DNA from 4 places in the Microbulbifer pacificus genome. Region 4 is predicted to be linked to each of the others. Evidence: predicted binding sites of a transcription regulator. Region 4 holds the regulator's gene; each other region holds the start of a gene.

Region 1 (3,423 bases), 820 kb from region 4:
TCCAACAGGTCCTCGATGGCCGGGTAGTGGTACAGCCACTGCGCTGGAATCTCCAGCTGATAACCGGGGCCGTCGGCGGCAAGGACCAGGCCCGCGATGTCGCGGTCCATATGGTCCCGGTGCACGATACAGGCGAGACGCAGGCACAGAAGCAGGTCATTGTTGGGGTGGAAGCCGTAGTGTTCCTGGGTCGCCTTGATATCGCCGCGCTGGTTGCGCACCAGGTAGGCCAGGTTTTCCTGTTCGCTGCGGCTGAAGCCCGCCATATCCGCGTGCTCGATCATGAAGGCGCCGAGCTTGCGGAAACTGCTGTGGGATAGGGCGAGACCGATTTCATGCAGATCCGCGGCCCAGCTCAGCATGCGGCGTTGGCTTTTCAGTGAATGTGGATTCAGCTGCGCGAAGAATTGCAGCGCTGTACTGGCGACCCGCGCGGCCTGCTCACGATCGATTTCTCCGCGCTCCATTAGGTTGGCAATGCTATCCGCACGGCGGTCGCCACCGTGGGCACGCCCGGCCAAGTCGTGGACGATACCCTCGCGGATCGCATAGGGAGAAACCTGCATGACCTCGATATTCAGCTCGCGAAAAATTCCATGCAGAATGGCGAGACCGGAGGCGAACACCGGACGGCGTTGCGGATCCAGGTACGGCAGGTCAATGGCGTCCACGGTTTTGAAGTCGGCCACCTTGTCCGCGAGTTTGTCCAGGTCGTTGCGATGAATCGGCAGAAGTTCCCCATCATTCAGGATTCGCGCCACCGACTTGATGGTGCCGGAGGCTCCGATGACCACCGAGTCGTCGGCAATATGCCGCAGCTCCTGCAGCTCGGCCTGGGCCGCGCGGCGGGCGCGCACAAAGTTGTTGCGTTTGCCGGCGTCGATCTTGCCGCTGTCAAAAAAACGGCGATTGAACGCCACGCAACCCATATTCACGCTCTGCAACTGGCGCGGGCCTTCCACTCCGCGCACCAGTTCGGTTGAGCCGCCGCCGATATCCACCGCGCAGCGCAAGCGAGGCGGACCCTCTGCGGCGGCCATCACGCCGGAAAAAATGAGTCGGGCCTCTTCCACCCCGGAGATGATCTCGATGGGTGCGCCGAGAATGGCTTCCGCCGCCTCCAGAAATCCATCCGCCTGTGTGCTGGCGAGGCGCAGGGTATTGGTACCCACCACGCGCACATTGTCCGCCGGCAGCCCCTGGATCACCGGGGCAAAACGCCGCAGCGCTTCCAGCGCCCGCTCCACCACCTCCGGCGCCAGGTTGCGCTCGCTGTCCAGACCATCCGCCAGGCGGACCATGGCGCGGTCGGTGTGCAGGCGTACCATGCGTTGTTCACGGAATTCTGCTAACAATAGGTGGAAGCTGTTGGAACCCAGGTCGAGCGCTGCATAGCGCTCGTGGTTGGGTTCCGCGTTGTTGTCATTTGTCATGTTTTTTCTTGTCAAATATCTGAAACAAAAATGTAGCAAACTGCGCGACCTTCAACCTGGCCATAGCGTGTTCCTATAATCTTGAAAACCATAGAAACTGTATTGCCATTCGGCTTTATGTCCAATGATGACGCGGGGGCTAGCGAAAGTCTCAACGAGAAAGCACCAGAGAGTATGGCAAACGACATCCCCCTGTACCCCAAAGAGCTCAGTTGGCTCTCCTTCAATGCCCGGGTATTGCAGGAAGTGGAAGACGAGAGCGTGCCGATTATCGAGCGCGTGCGTTTTCTTGGCATCTTTTCCAACAATCTGGATGAATTCTACCGCGTGCGTGTGGCGGATGTGCGGCGCCTGGCCACCTTTGCCAAGGGCAGTGCCCAGAAAGACCAATTTGGTGAACTGCTGGGGAATATCAATGAAAAGGTGTTGCGCCTGCAGGCCCGCTTTGGCAACGCCTACGGCAAGGTCCTGAAAGATCTTGGGCGCAACAATATCCACCTGATCAGTGAGCGCCAGCTTACCGACAACCAGCGCGCTTACGTGGAGGAATATTTTCACCGCGAAGTGTTGCCGGAGCTCGAGCCCTTTTTTATCGACGATCGCGAAACGATGCCGCTGCTGAACGAAGCGAGCATTTACTTCGGTATCTATCTCGAACTTGAAGACGGCAGCCTGCGCTTCGCGGCCCTGGAAATTCCCACGGATATCCTGCCGCGCTTTATCGCCATCCCCCACCGGGAGAAGAAAAGCGAAAAAGTCTACATCGTGCTCGACAATGTAATCCGCGCCTGTCTGCTGGATGTATTCCGCTATGTGATGCCCATCAACAAGGCATCCGCCTATACCTTCAAAATCAGCCGCGATGCGGAACTGGAACTCGGTGAGCACGTCACCCAGAATATCGTCGATCGGCTGGCCAAGTCGCTGAAAAAGCGTAAGCAGGCGGAGCCGGTGCGGCTGGTGTACGACTCCAGCATGCCGGAGGCACTGCTGCAGCTGATCAAGAAAAAGCTCAAGATGGGCAGCTACGACAGCTTCACGCCCGGTGGCCGTTACCACAATTCGAAAGACTTCATGAGCTTTCCGGCGGACAGCCGGCAGCACACCTACCGCCGGATCAAACCGCTTCCCACGCTGCCCGACAGCGCGAATATTTTTGCCTGGCTACGCGAGCGCGACCGCCTGTGCTACTACCCGTATCACGACTTCCGCGTTATCACCAAGTTGCTCGCCTCCGCCGCCATCGACCCCAAGGTGCGGGAAATTCGCATCAACCTGTACCGGGTAGCGAAGAACTCCCGTGTGGTGGCATCACTGGTCAACGCCGTGCGCAACCAGAAGCAGGTGACCGCGGTGGTGGAACTGCAGGCGCGCTTCGACGAACAGGCCAACCTGCACTGGTCCAGTGAACTGAGTGATGCGGGTGTGGATGTCATTTACGGTGTGCCGGGCCTTAAGGTGCACTGCAAACTCGTGTCCATTGTGCGCGAAGAAGACGGCCGCGACCGCTATTACAGCCACTTTGGTACCGGCAATTTCAACGAAAGCACTGCGCGCTTTTACTGCGATTTCAGCCTGCTTACCGGCGACAGTAAATTGGGCGAAGACGCCTACCGGGTATTCGATTTTATCAAGCAGGCCCACCTGCTGCCGGACTACCGCCACATCTGGGTCTCCCCGCACTCGAACCGCCCCAACCTGTTGGCCGCGATCGACCGCGAGATTTCAGCGGCGGTCGCCGGCAAGCCTGCGGATATCTTTATCAAGTGCAACAACCTGGTGGATTCGGAAGTGATCGAGCGTCTGTATCGCGCTGGGGAGGCCGGCGTACGGGTACGGATCATCGTGCGCAGCATGTGTGCACTGGTGTGCCAGACAAAAGGTATTTCCGAAAATATCGAAGTGATCAGCCTGGTGGACAAATTCCTCGAGCACGCCCGTGTATACGCCTTCCACAACGATGGCGATCCGCAGGTATATCTGTCTTCCG
Region 2 (3,423 bases), 830 kb from region 4:
CGTTTACCGGATTCGTCTCCACATCTTCCGGTCGATCCATCGGCGTCGCCCCGAGCAGCTTGGCCGCGCGCCGGCAGTCGATCAGCACATCCGCCTGATTGCGGAATCCGTTTTCCGGCGTCAGCGGACCCCGGCCGAATAACAAAGGCAGCCATGTACCGGCGCCGCCCTCGCGGAATTGCCCGGCGTACAGCGTGCCCTCGCTGAGGAGGTTGCGGTTGTGCGGGTTTTCCCCTGGGCGATAAATACCTGACGAGACGAAGCGGTACACAAATTGGTGTTCATCGTCGTCGCCGCCGTAGGCCACGATCGGCTGGCCCGGTTTGCTCACCAGGGTAAACCCCTCGTGCTCGAAGCGACCGAGCGCGGTGAGCTTGCGTGGCGTTGACTGGGGATCGTACGGGTCGTATTCCACCATCCAGCCGAAGCGGTTTGGCTCATTCGGTTCCACCGCGATATCGAAGCGGCGGTCGTAGTCGCCCCAGTTGCGATTGTCCGGGGAAATGCCAAAGGCGTGGTGATTGCGTGCTTCCACCTCGTCCGCGACATTGTCCGGGTCGCCCTGAAAAGCGCCGCCAAAACCCTCCTCGGCAATCAGTACTGTGCCCCAGGGAGTTTTACCGCCGGCGCAGTTGCCGACAGTGCCGAACACGCGTGTGCCGCTGGGGTCCTCATTGGTTTGCAGGCGGGAGTCGCCGGCGGCAGCGCCCACAATATCCATGGCGGTGGTCAGGGAGATCCGGCGGTTGTAGGTGCTGCCCACCACTGGCTGCCAGCCGTCTGCGGCCCTCTCGATTTCCACCACACTGTGGCCACAGGCCTGTTGTTCCACCGCGATATGCTGGTCGCTGGTGCCGCGGATGGAACTCGCCTCGGTGTATCCCGCGAACATCAGGTGGGGCTGGGTGTACTCGTGATTGACACACAGCAGACCGCGCTCGCTGTTCCTGCTGAGGCAGTGCTTGTCGCCCTCGCCGGGCCCGGCCTCGGGGTCTAGTGGCAGGAAGGCGATGAAGTCGTTGTTGTAGCCGAAGCGGCGCGATTGTTCGCCGGCGTCCAGTTTTTCCGGTGCGAAGCTGCCGGCAAAGGCGTCCAGTGGATCACCCCAGCGCAACAGCAGGTCCGTGGCGTAGCCGTCGGGAATATGGTGGCGGTGATCCAGCCGGTGGGGAATTTCTGCAAATGCCAGGTTTTGTCCGGTGGCGCTTGTTTTATCTGCACCGCAGCCGGTCAGCAGGCTGGCACCGCCACTGGCAGCGGCGGCTGCGGTAACAGTGCCGAGGGTTTTGAGCAGTGTGCGCCGGCTGGGATCGTACGGCGCGGTGTCCGGAGCTTTCGGGTTATTGTCTGTCATAAATTATTCACCTGGCTGCAATATTTCCCTGGCCTGTTTGCGGATAGTTCAATTTTAGGCAATCTCCGCGCTGACCCTTTTCATGTTGCGCCCAGCGTAGCGACGCTATATGACAAATTTAAAAAAAGCGTAACGCAAACTTCACATCCCGAGACTAGCCTGCGCCCCATCAAAATAACCGCCATGAAAACGGGACGGGCAGCCATGACTAAAACTGTATTCAACCTCAAACTGGTGGCGCCGCTTGCCGCCGCCATCATCAGTATCAATGCTGCTGCACAGGAAGCACCGACTGCGCAGGGTGAACCGATGGAAACCATCGTGGTTACCGGCCAGGCCGCCAACGCCCGCAGCGATATCGAGCGCCAGCGCGACTCCAACAAGGTGATCGCGGTGCAGACTTCCGAGGCCATCGGTGAGCTGCCGGATGCCAACGTGACCGAGGCGCTGCAGCGTATGGCTGGCGTGTTTATTGCGCGCGACCAGGGCGAAGGACGTTTTGTGGGCGTGCGCGGTATCGACCCGAACCTGAACGCTTCTACCATCAACGGCATGAGCCTGCCGGCGCCGGAAACCGACAGCCGCGCGGTGGCGCTGGACGTAATCCCGTCCGACCTGCTGGCGAGCCTGGAAGTCTTCAAGACTTTGACCCCGGATATGAGCGCCGACTCCATCGGTGGCGCGATTGAGATCAAAAGCATCAACGCGCTGGACAAGCCCGGTCAGACTTACAGCGTCAATATCGAAAACGGCTACAGCGATCTGCAGGATGAAAACAGCCCGAAAATTTCCGGCAAATACACCAATCGCTTTGACCTGGGCGGCAGCGAGCTGGGTGTGGCACTGGCCGCCAGTCATCAGGAGCGCAAGTTCGGTTCCGAGAACATCGAAACCGACGGCGTGTGGGAAATGATGGAAGCGGAAGATGGCACCGAAGCCATCGGCGCGCCGGAAATCGAGCAGCGCGACTACACCATCACCCGCGAGCGCACCGGCCTTGCCGCCAACTTCGACCTGAAAGTATCTGATAGCAGCCTGGTGTATCTGCACACCCTGTACTCCGATTTCTCCGACGCCGAAGAGCGTCAGCGCAACTCCTTCAAACTGGACAAGGGCGATCTGCAGACCATCAGCGCAAACTCCGCCACCTGGTCCGATGCCACCCTGGACAAGTCCCTGAAAGATCGTAAGGAAGAGCAGGAAATTCTGTCACTGGTGTTCGGTGGCGAGCACAACCTGAACGAGTGGGGGATCGAATACGCACTGGGTTACTCCCACGCGGAAGAGGCCGAGCCGCACCGCCGCGATACCGGTTTTGAGCAGAAGCACCTGGAGCTCGGCTACAGCTCCGCCGGCGACATCCCCACCCTGTTTGCCAGCGACGCCGCCGCCATGGACGCTTCCCAGTTTGATCTGGATGAAATTGTCATCGAAGACAACTACACCGAAGACGAAGAAGTGAGCTTCCGCGTCGACGTGCGTCGCGATATCGAAATGGCCGGCAACCCGTCCGAGCTGAAGTTCGGTCTGCAGGAGCGTCGTCGTGAAAAATCCGGCGACCTGAATGCCACTGTGTACAGCGACTTCGGCGGCGACTACACCCTCGCCGACTTTGTCATGAACGATGTGGATTACGGCCTGGCCGCGTTCGGCCCGGGGATCAGCAAGGCGAAGCTGAACGCGTTCATCAACGAGAACCTGGGCAGTTTCGAAATCGACGAAACCGAGACCGCGTTGAGCTCAGCGCGCGATTACGTGATGAACGAGGATATTTCCGCGCTTTACGTAATGAACGATATCGACTTCGGTCGCGCCAATCTTGTGTACGGAGTGCGCTACGAAACCACCGATTTCAGTGCCCAGGGTTACAGCGTCGCCGAATCTTCCGAGGCGATCGAGGGTGCCGAGGAGATCGCAGAGGATGTTTACGCCACCGAAGTAAACTTCAAGCGCAAGTACAGCAAGCTGTTTCCAAGCGTGAACTTCAAGTACGACTACACCGACAACATTGTGCTGCGCGCGGCTTACACCGAGTCGCTGTCGCGTCCCTCCTTCGGCGACCTGAATCC
Region 3 (3,423 bases), 1.9 Mb from region 4:
GATGTTGTCTTCCAGGGTGAGGTAGCGGTCGGCGGTGAGGGTTGCGGGTTGCTTGGGCAGGTTTTTGACTTCCGGGCCTGCGGGAATGGAGCCGAAATATTTCGCGACCCATTCCAGGGTTTTTGCCTGGTCGATGTCACCGCCGATGGTCACTACCGCATTGTTGGGGCCGTACCAGCGCAGGAAGAAACGTTTCAGATCGTTCACGTCAGCGCGGTCGAGGTCTTCCAGCCAGCCGATGACCGGCCAGGAGTAGGGGTGGCCGTCCGCATAGGTGGCGGCGAACATGGTTTCCAGGGCGCGGCCATAGGGGCGGTTGTCTACCCGCTGCCCGCGTTCGTTTTTCACGGTCTCGCGCTGGACTTCAAACTTTTCTTCGGTGACGGCTTCCAGCAGTGCGCCCATACGGTCCGACTCCAGCCACAGCACAGTTTCGAGCTGGTTGGCCGGTACGGTTTCGTAATAGTTGGTACGGTCGGTGTTGGTGGTGCCGTTCAGGGTGCCGCCGGCCTCCTGAACGAGGCGGAAATGCTCTTCATCCGCCACGTTCTTCGAACCCTGGAACATCATGTGCTCGAAGAAGTGGGCGAAGCCGGAGCGGCCGGCATCTTCGCGGTTGGAGCCCACATGGTAAGTGACATCCACATGCGCCAGCGGGTCCGAGTGATCTTCGTGCAGAACCACCGTCAGGCCGTTGTCGAGGACAAACTTGCGATAGGGGATTGCGATTTCCGCGCCGTCCCCGTTGAACGTTTCTACCAGGGTGACGCCCGCGGGCAGCGTGATCTGGCTGTTGGAAGCTGCATCTTGCGGGGTTGCTTGCGAGGCAGAATCCTCAGTTCCCTTGCTGCAGGCTGCGAGCAGCGCAGCGGCGAAAATCAATGAGATTTTGGTGCGGTGCATGTCGGTCGATAGCTCACTTTTTATTTATGCGGAGCCATCGATGCTAGCACATACGACAACATGAGGCCGGGTCGTGCCCCAAAACAAAAAGGGCGCAACGAATGTTGCGCCCTTTGCGTGCTTAAGTTCAGATCAGAACTTGAACTCGGTGCCGACACCGAAGTAGCTGCGCTCGTAATTGTCTGCAGCGGTTTCATCGGTGTAGAAGGTGAAGACCTTGGCCGCAGAAGAGAGCTTGTAGTCCAGTCCCAGGCTGAAGGTTTCGCCGTCGGTCTTTACGATATCGGACTGGCCGTACTGGGCTTTTGCGGTCCAGTTGTTGATTTTGTAGGCGACGGAAGTCAGCCAACCGTCCTGCGTGCTGCTGTCGGCTTTTTCCTGCTCTTCGTACAGTCCGCCGACTTGCAGGTTGCCGAAGGTGTACTGGGCAACCAGGCGGTTTACATTCCAGTCATTGGCTTCTACGTCCTGGTCAAAGGCGTAGGCGAGGTAAATGCCGTTGTTGTCGTAGGCGAAAGACACGGAAGTGCCGTTGTCGCGGGTATCGATCAGGTTGCCTTCGGCGTCGAGAATTTCGGCGTCCTTGTGGCTGATGTAGGCAGTTGCGACCTTGAAGCCTGCAAACGACGGGGTGGTGTACTGCAGGTTGTTGGATTCGCGGTTGTCACTCTTGGTGATCAGGCTCTTGATATCGCCTTCCAGGTCGTTGAACAGGTCGACCTTGTTCTGGGCCTCTTTCAGCGGGGTGTCGAATTTGCCGCCGATGATCTGACCGAAGCCGCCTTCCAGGCCAGCGTAGATGTTGCGCTGGCTGAAGGTTTCCTCTGCCTCGCCATCGATATCTACTTCGAATTCCATCTTGTAGATACCTTTGATACCGCTATCCAGCGGCAGCTCGCCTTTGACACCAACGCGTGAGGCGTTGCTCTTGATGTCGGTAACGGCGCCGTCGCCCTCGTCATTGGACTGGAAGGAGGCATTGGCCTTGCCGTAGAAGGTGATCGCATCTTCTTGGGCAAAGGAGGTGGCAGGAAGCACGGCGGCCAGTGCCAGGGTGATCGCGGTCTTATTCATGGTCGGTCTCGTATTTGGCTATTGGTTTGAGCCGTAGCTCGTATGCCGCGCATTTTGCTTCTGATTTGTTACAAATATGTGAAAGATGAAAGGTTGGTGTAAGTTTTATTGCAGTGGGGGGTGTAATAAATAGCGGTATGACAGGTTAGGCGTGTCTGTGGCCGCGATTCGGGCCCTTGAACCGGGCTAACGCCTTCGTTTTAATGCCATTTGGGGCATATGCACCAGGAAGGTGTGCCGATCGCCGCTTTGTGCAGCGCAAGCGGGAAAGGGAATTCAGGGGGCTCGGTGAAGGGAGTGAGCAGGCTGGTGGCCGCTTTGTGGTCACTGGCGGTTGGCATTGGCCAGGTAGCCTTCTGGCCCGTATTGCCGTGGAATGCGGATTTCGCTGCGGCGCTGCTGCTCGGCCTTGTGCTGTTAGCGCTTGTGGCCGCCATTGGTGGTAGCTTCTCCCGACTCCCGGCAGTGCCGCGATATGTGGTCTGCTATCTGCTGCTGCCATTTGCACTGGGGAGCTGCTGGGCGCTCGGCGCAAACCATCATTCGCTCGCTGCACGTCTACCGCTGGCCCTGCATGGCACTGATCACCGGGTTACGCTCGAGATTGACGATCTGCCGCAGACCGCCGCCGCCGTTGCCAGCTTTGGTTCTCCCCGGTCCGTCCACGGCTATTTCGACAGCCGGTTTCGCGCGCGGGTACTGGAATCAGACCTACCGGACTTTATCGGCAAGCGCCTGTTGCTCAGCTGGTACGGGTTGCCGCCCGATTCTGCCGCGACACTGACTCCGGGCAGCCGCTGGAGTATGACGCTCCGCCTGAAGCGCCCGCGCGGCAGCATCAATCCCCATACCTTTGACTACGAAGCCTGGCTGCTGGAGCAGGGCATTTTCGCCACCGGCTATGTCCGTGACCGGGTTACCGCACCCGAGTATCTGGCGGCGGGAAACGGTATCAGCTCGGTAGTTAACGGCATCCGCGAACGCCTCCGTCAGCGCATAACGGGCGCCTCCAACGACGCCAGCGATATGGCCCAGGAAGCCCTGATCCGCGCGCTTTTGCTCGGGGACAAAGGCGGCATCGATACAGCCACACAGGATCTGTTGCGCAGGACGGGTACCGCCCACCTGTTGGCTATCTCCGGGCTGCATGTAGGCATGGTTGCCGGCTTCTGCCTGCTCATCGGTGGGCTGCTGAGCCGGGTGGTTGGTGTATTCCGTCCGCATAATCCGGTGTTGTTGGCCGCAGCGCCAGGGTTGCTGGCTGCACTGGCTTACACACTGCTTAGCGGCGCGTCGCTGTCCGCCCAGCGGGCGCTGGTCATGACGGCGATCGCCATCGCGGCCCTGGTATTGCGGCGCAGGGTCAGTGCGGGCCTGGTTTTTGTTGCGGCACTGAGCTGTGTGCTACTGATGCAGCCACTGGCGGTTTTGAATGCGGGTTTCTGG
Region 4 (3,423 bases):
GCGCTCTCACTGTCCTGGCTGCCACAGGGCTGAAGACTCAGGCCGAATTGGTCAGTGTCAGTTTCTGTGTGGGGAAATTGAGGGTAAACGTACTGCCGCGGCCGGGCACACTGGTGACCGAGAGGTTGGCGCCGTGGCGCAGCAGCACGTGTTTGACGATGGCAAGGCCGAGGCCGGTGCCGCCGCTCTCCCGCGAGCGACCTGCGTCCACGCGGTAGAACCGCTCGGTGAGACGCGGAATGTGTACCGGATCTATGCCGATACCGCAGTCCTTCACGGAAAAATGTCCACCGGCCGCATCCAGCCGCCAGCGCAGCTCAATGGGACCGCCATCCGGGCTGTATTTGACCGCGTTGAACGCCAGATTTGCGAATGCGCTGTGCAGCTCCCCGGATGTGCCGGTAATCGTGCAGTCTTCAATGCACTCCACCGAAATCTCGTGACGCCCGCCACTCAATGACCGGGCTTCACCGGCTACCTGCTCCATCAATTGCCGCACCGAAACCTTGTCGCGGCCGCTCTCGCGCTCGGACGTCTCCAGTCGCGCCAGTAACAGCAGATCATTTACCAGCCCGGTCATGCGCACCGTCTGCTCGCTCATCTGCGACAGTGGCCGTTCCCAGTTGCGCGGCGCCTGGCCGCTCATTTGCAGGGTTTCCAGATAACCCGCAATCACCGTCAGCGGTGTGCGCAGCTCGTGGGAAACGTTCGCCACAAAATCCCGCCGCATCTGCTCGAGATTGTGCAGTCGCGTCACGTCGCGCACGATCACCAGCGCCTCATCGTGACCGAAGCGCGTCACCTCCATAGTCAGGATGCGGGAGTCATCCCCCGGCGCCGGCAGCGTAATCGGCTCCAGCGACGGCCGGCCGCGACCGAACATGCGGTTGTACATATGCTCCACAAATCGTGGATCGCGCACGAAATTGACCAGCGGCTGGCCCGCGTCATCCGCCTGCAGCCGCAACATCTGCCCCGCTGCCGGGTTCCACCAAGCCAGATTCCCCTCGTCCTCCAGCGCCACAATGCCCTCGCGCAGCGCGCTGGTACTGTCCTGTACCCGGCGCAGCATGGAGTGCAGCTTCTGCTTTTCCTTGCGGTGGCGGCGTTGCATGCGATAGAAATCGTCGGAAATATCCCCCCACACCCCGAAGCTTGTCGGCGCCGGGCCGCGGCGGCCGTTGCTCAGCCAGTGATCGAACTGGTTCTGTTGCCACAGCAGCCAAAACAGGTACACGGCGAGGCCGGCACACAGCGACATCCACCAGTGGCCACTGGAGAAACCGAGGATGGTGGTGCCTAGGGCGATAACGATAAAGCGCGAGAACTCGCCAATACTTCGATCGAGCATGATGGTTGGGCCATCTGAATAGGTGGGTGAATTCCGCAGACTGAAAAGCAGTCCGCAGAATTCTAAGCGAAGGTCGGGTGCCGGGTATGTGTTTTTGAAAGCGTCGGCGACATGGACGTCGCCGACGCAGCGTACAGGGATGTATTTACAGCGGTTTCAAAAACGCATACCCGGTGGCCGGCCGCCACTGGACTCTCCACGGAGTCACACAAATCTGGAGAAGGAGCTTACACCCTTTCCACGGTCTGTACAGAAAAGCGGTAGCCGGTGCCGCGTACGGTCTGGATATAGCGCTCGTGGCCGTCGATGGTCAGCGCCTTGCGCAGGCGGCGGATATGCACGTCTACGGTGCGCTCCTCCACATACACATTGCCGCCCCACACATGGTCCAACAGCTGCGTACGGGTATAGGCGCGCTCCTGATGCGACAGGAAAAACGTCAGCAGACGGAACTCCGTGGGTCCCATATCCACCGGTTGGCCATTGATCGTCACCCGGTGGCTGATCGGGTCCAGCACCAGGCCGCCCGCGGTCAGCGGCTCCTCCGGTGCACTCGGGCCAGTACGTCGCAGCACCGCCTTGAGGCGCGCTACCAACTCGCGGGGAGAAAACGGCTTGGTGATGTAATCGTCAGCGCCGGTTTCCAGGCCCTTGATCTTGTGATCCTCCTCGCCCTTCGCTGTCAGCATGATGATCGGCAGCGAGGATGTCAGCTCATCCCGCTTCAGGCGGCGGGCCAGCTCAACCCCGGATACATCCGGCAGCATCCAGTCCAGCAGCACCAGATCCGGCTTCTCGTCGATCACCAGCGCGTGTGCCGTCTGTGCGTTTTCCGCCTCGAGGCAGCGGTAGTCCGCCATCTCCAGCGCAATTCGCAGCATGTCCCGTACCGGGGCTTCGTCGTCGACTATAAGGATCGTTTTGCTGTGCATCTGCCTGCCATACCCTAACTGGTTGGTGTCACTTAACTGACTTTTCTCAGAGTGGCCATTTAACGTCACTTTAATGACAAATATATGACAGGTGTTTGGCAATCACGACTTTGCCGGGTAAAGCCAACTTCAACTGGCGAGGAAGTGGAAAAAAATACCCAAAAAAATCGCCGCGCCGACCAAATTGTTGTTTAAAAATGCCTTGAAGCAGGGGTCTCGTTGTCGATCCCGTACCAGCCACTGCTGGTAGCTGAACAGCGCCGCGGCAATCGCCACCCCACAGTAATACAGCGCGCCCAGCGCCTCGCGGCTGCCCAGCATCAGCAGCGCAAAAACCACCATAACCTGCAGGCTGCCGGTCATCACCCGGTCCATGTCGCCGAACAGGATGGCGGTGGATTTGACGCCAATTTTTAGGTCGTCATCCCGGTCCACCATGGCGTAAAAGGTGTCGTAAGCCACGGTCCACAGCAGGTTGGCGGTAAAGATCAGCCAGGCCACCGCCGGCACTTCCCCTTGCACCGCCGCGAATGCCATGGGGATACCCATACTGAAGGCGGCACCGAGCACCACCTGCGGCAGGTGGGTGTAGCGCTTGGCGAAGGGGTAGCAGAAGGCCAATACCAGCGCCGGCAGCGACAACAGCACGGTAAGCTGATTGGTGGTGAGCACCAGCAGGAACGCCAGCAGCATCAGCCCGGCAAACAGCAGCAGAGCGCCTCTGGCGGTGGCTGCACCGGTGGCCAGCGGGCGCTGGTTGGTGCGCTTCACATGGCCGTCAATATTGCGATCGGCAAAGTCGTTGATGGCGCAGCCGGCGGCGCGCGTGAGGATCACACCGAGGGTGAATACTGCGAACAGATGCAGACCGGGCCAGCCTTTCGCGGCGATCCACAGTGCCGACCAGGTGGGCCACAGTAGCAGTAGTGAACCGATGGGGCGGTCGAGACGGGCCAGCTGCCAGTAGGGCAGTATCTGCGGCCAGCGCTGTTGTATCTGTTGGCTGATCACTTGCATTGGATTTTCCCGGAATTCACTCCCGCTCAGGCGCTGGGCGGGCTATGGGGATTGAAACTGCTGAGGAAGGTTTCCGCAACCAGCAGGGGTTTGTCGCCGAGCCAGAAGGTGGAGCGGCGGCCC

Evidence for each region. Region 4 encodes PhoB, which activates phosphate uptake and scavenging genes when phosphate is short. Its sites were predicted from a motif close to TGTCATAAANNTGTAACA; they were not measured.
Region 1: the regulator PhoB is predicted to act here: its motif matches at 1,443-1,460, upstream of ppk1 (polyphosphate kinase 1).
Region 2: the regulator PhoB is predicted to act here: its motif matches at 1,463-1,480, upstream of R5R33_RS06570 (PhoX family protein).
Region 3: the regulator PhoB is predicted to act here: its motif matches at 2,044-2,061, upstream of R5R33_RS17640 (porin).

Annotation. Positions count from the first base shown of each region.
Region 1 covers NZ_CP137555.1:1,467,265-1,470,687, reverse strand. The annotation lists gene R5R33_RS06620 (Ppx/GppA phosphatase family protein) at 1-1,433, opposite strand, end outside; gene ppk1 (polyphosphate kinase 1) at 1,608-3,423, shown strand, end outside.
Region 2 covers NZ_CP137555.1:1,455,336-1,458,758, reverse strand. The annotation lists gene R5R33_RS06570 (PhoX family protein) at 1-1,354, opposite strand, end outside; gene R5R33_RS06565 (TonB-dependent receptor) at 1,559-3,423, shown strand, end outside.
Region 3 covers NZ_CP137555.1:4,166,770-4,170,192, forward strand. The annotation lists gene R5R33_RS17635 (M16 family metallopeptidase) at 1-903, opposite strand, end outside; gene R5R33_RS17640 (porin) at 1,036-1,977, opposite strand; gene R5R33_RS17645 (DNA internalization-related competence protein ComEC/Rec2) at 2,275-3,423, shown strand, end outside.
Region 4 covers NZ_CP137555.1:2,289,583-2,293,005, forward strand. The annotation lists gene phoR (phosphate regulon sensor histidine kinase PhoR) at 38-1,351, opposite strand; gene phoB (phosphate regulon transcriptional regulator PhoB) at 1,579-2,283, opposite strand; gene ubiA (4-hydroxybenzoate octaprenyltransferase) at 2,413-3,300, opposite strand; gene R5R33_RS09885 (chorismate--pyruvate lyase family protein) at 3,327-3,423, opposite strand, start outside.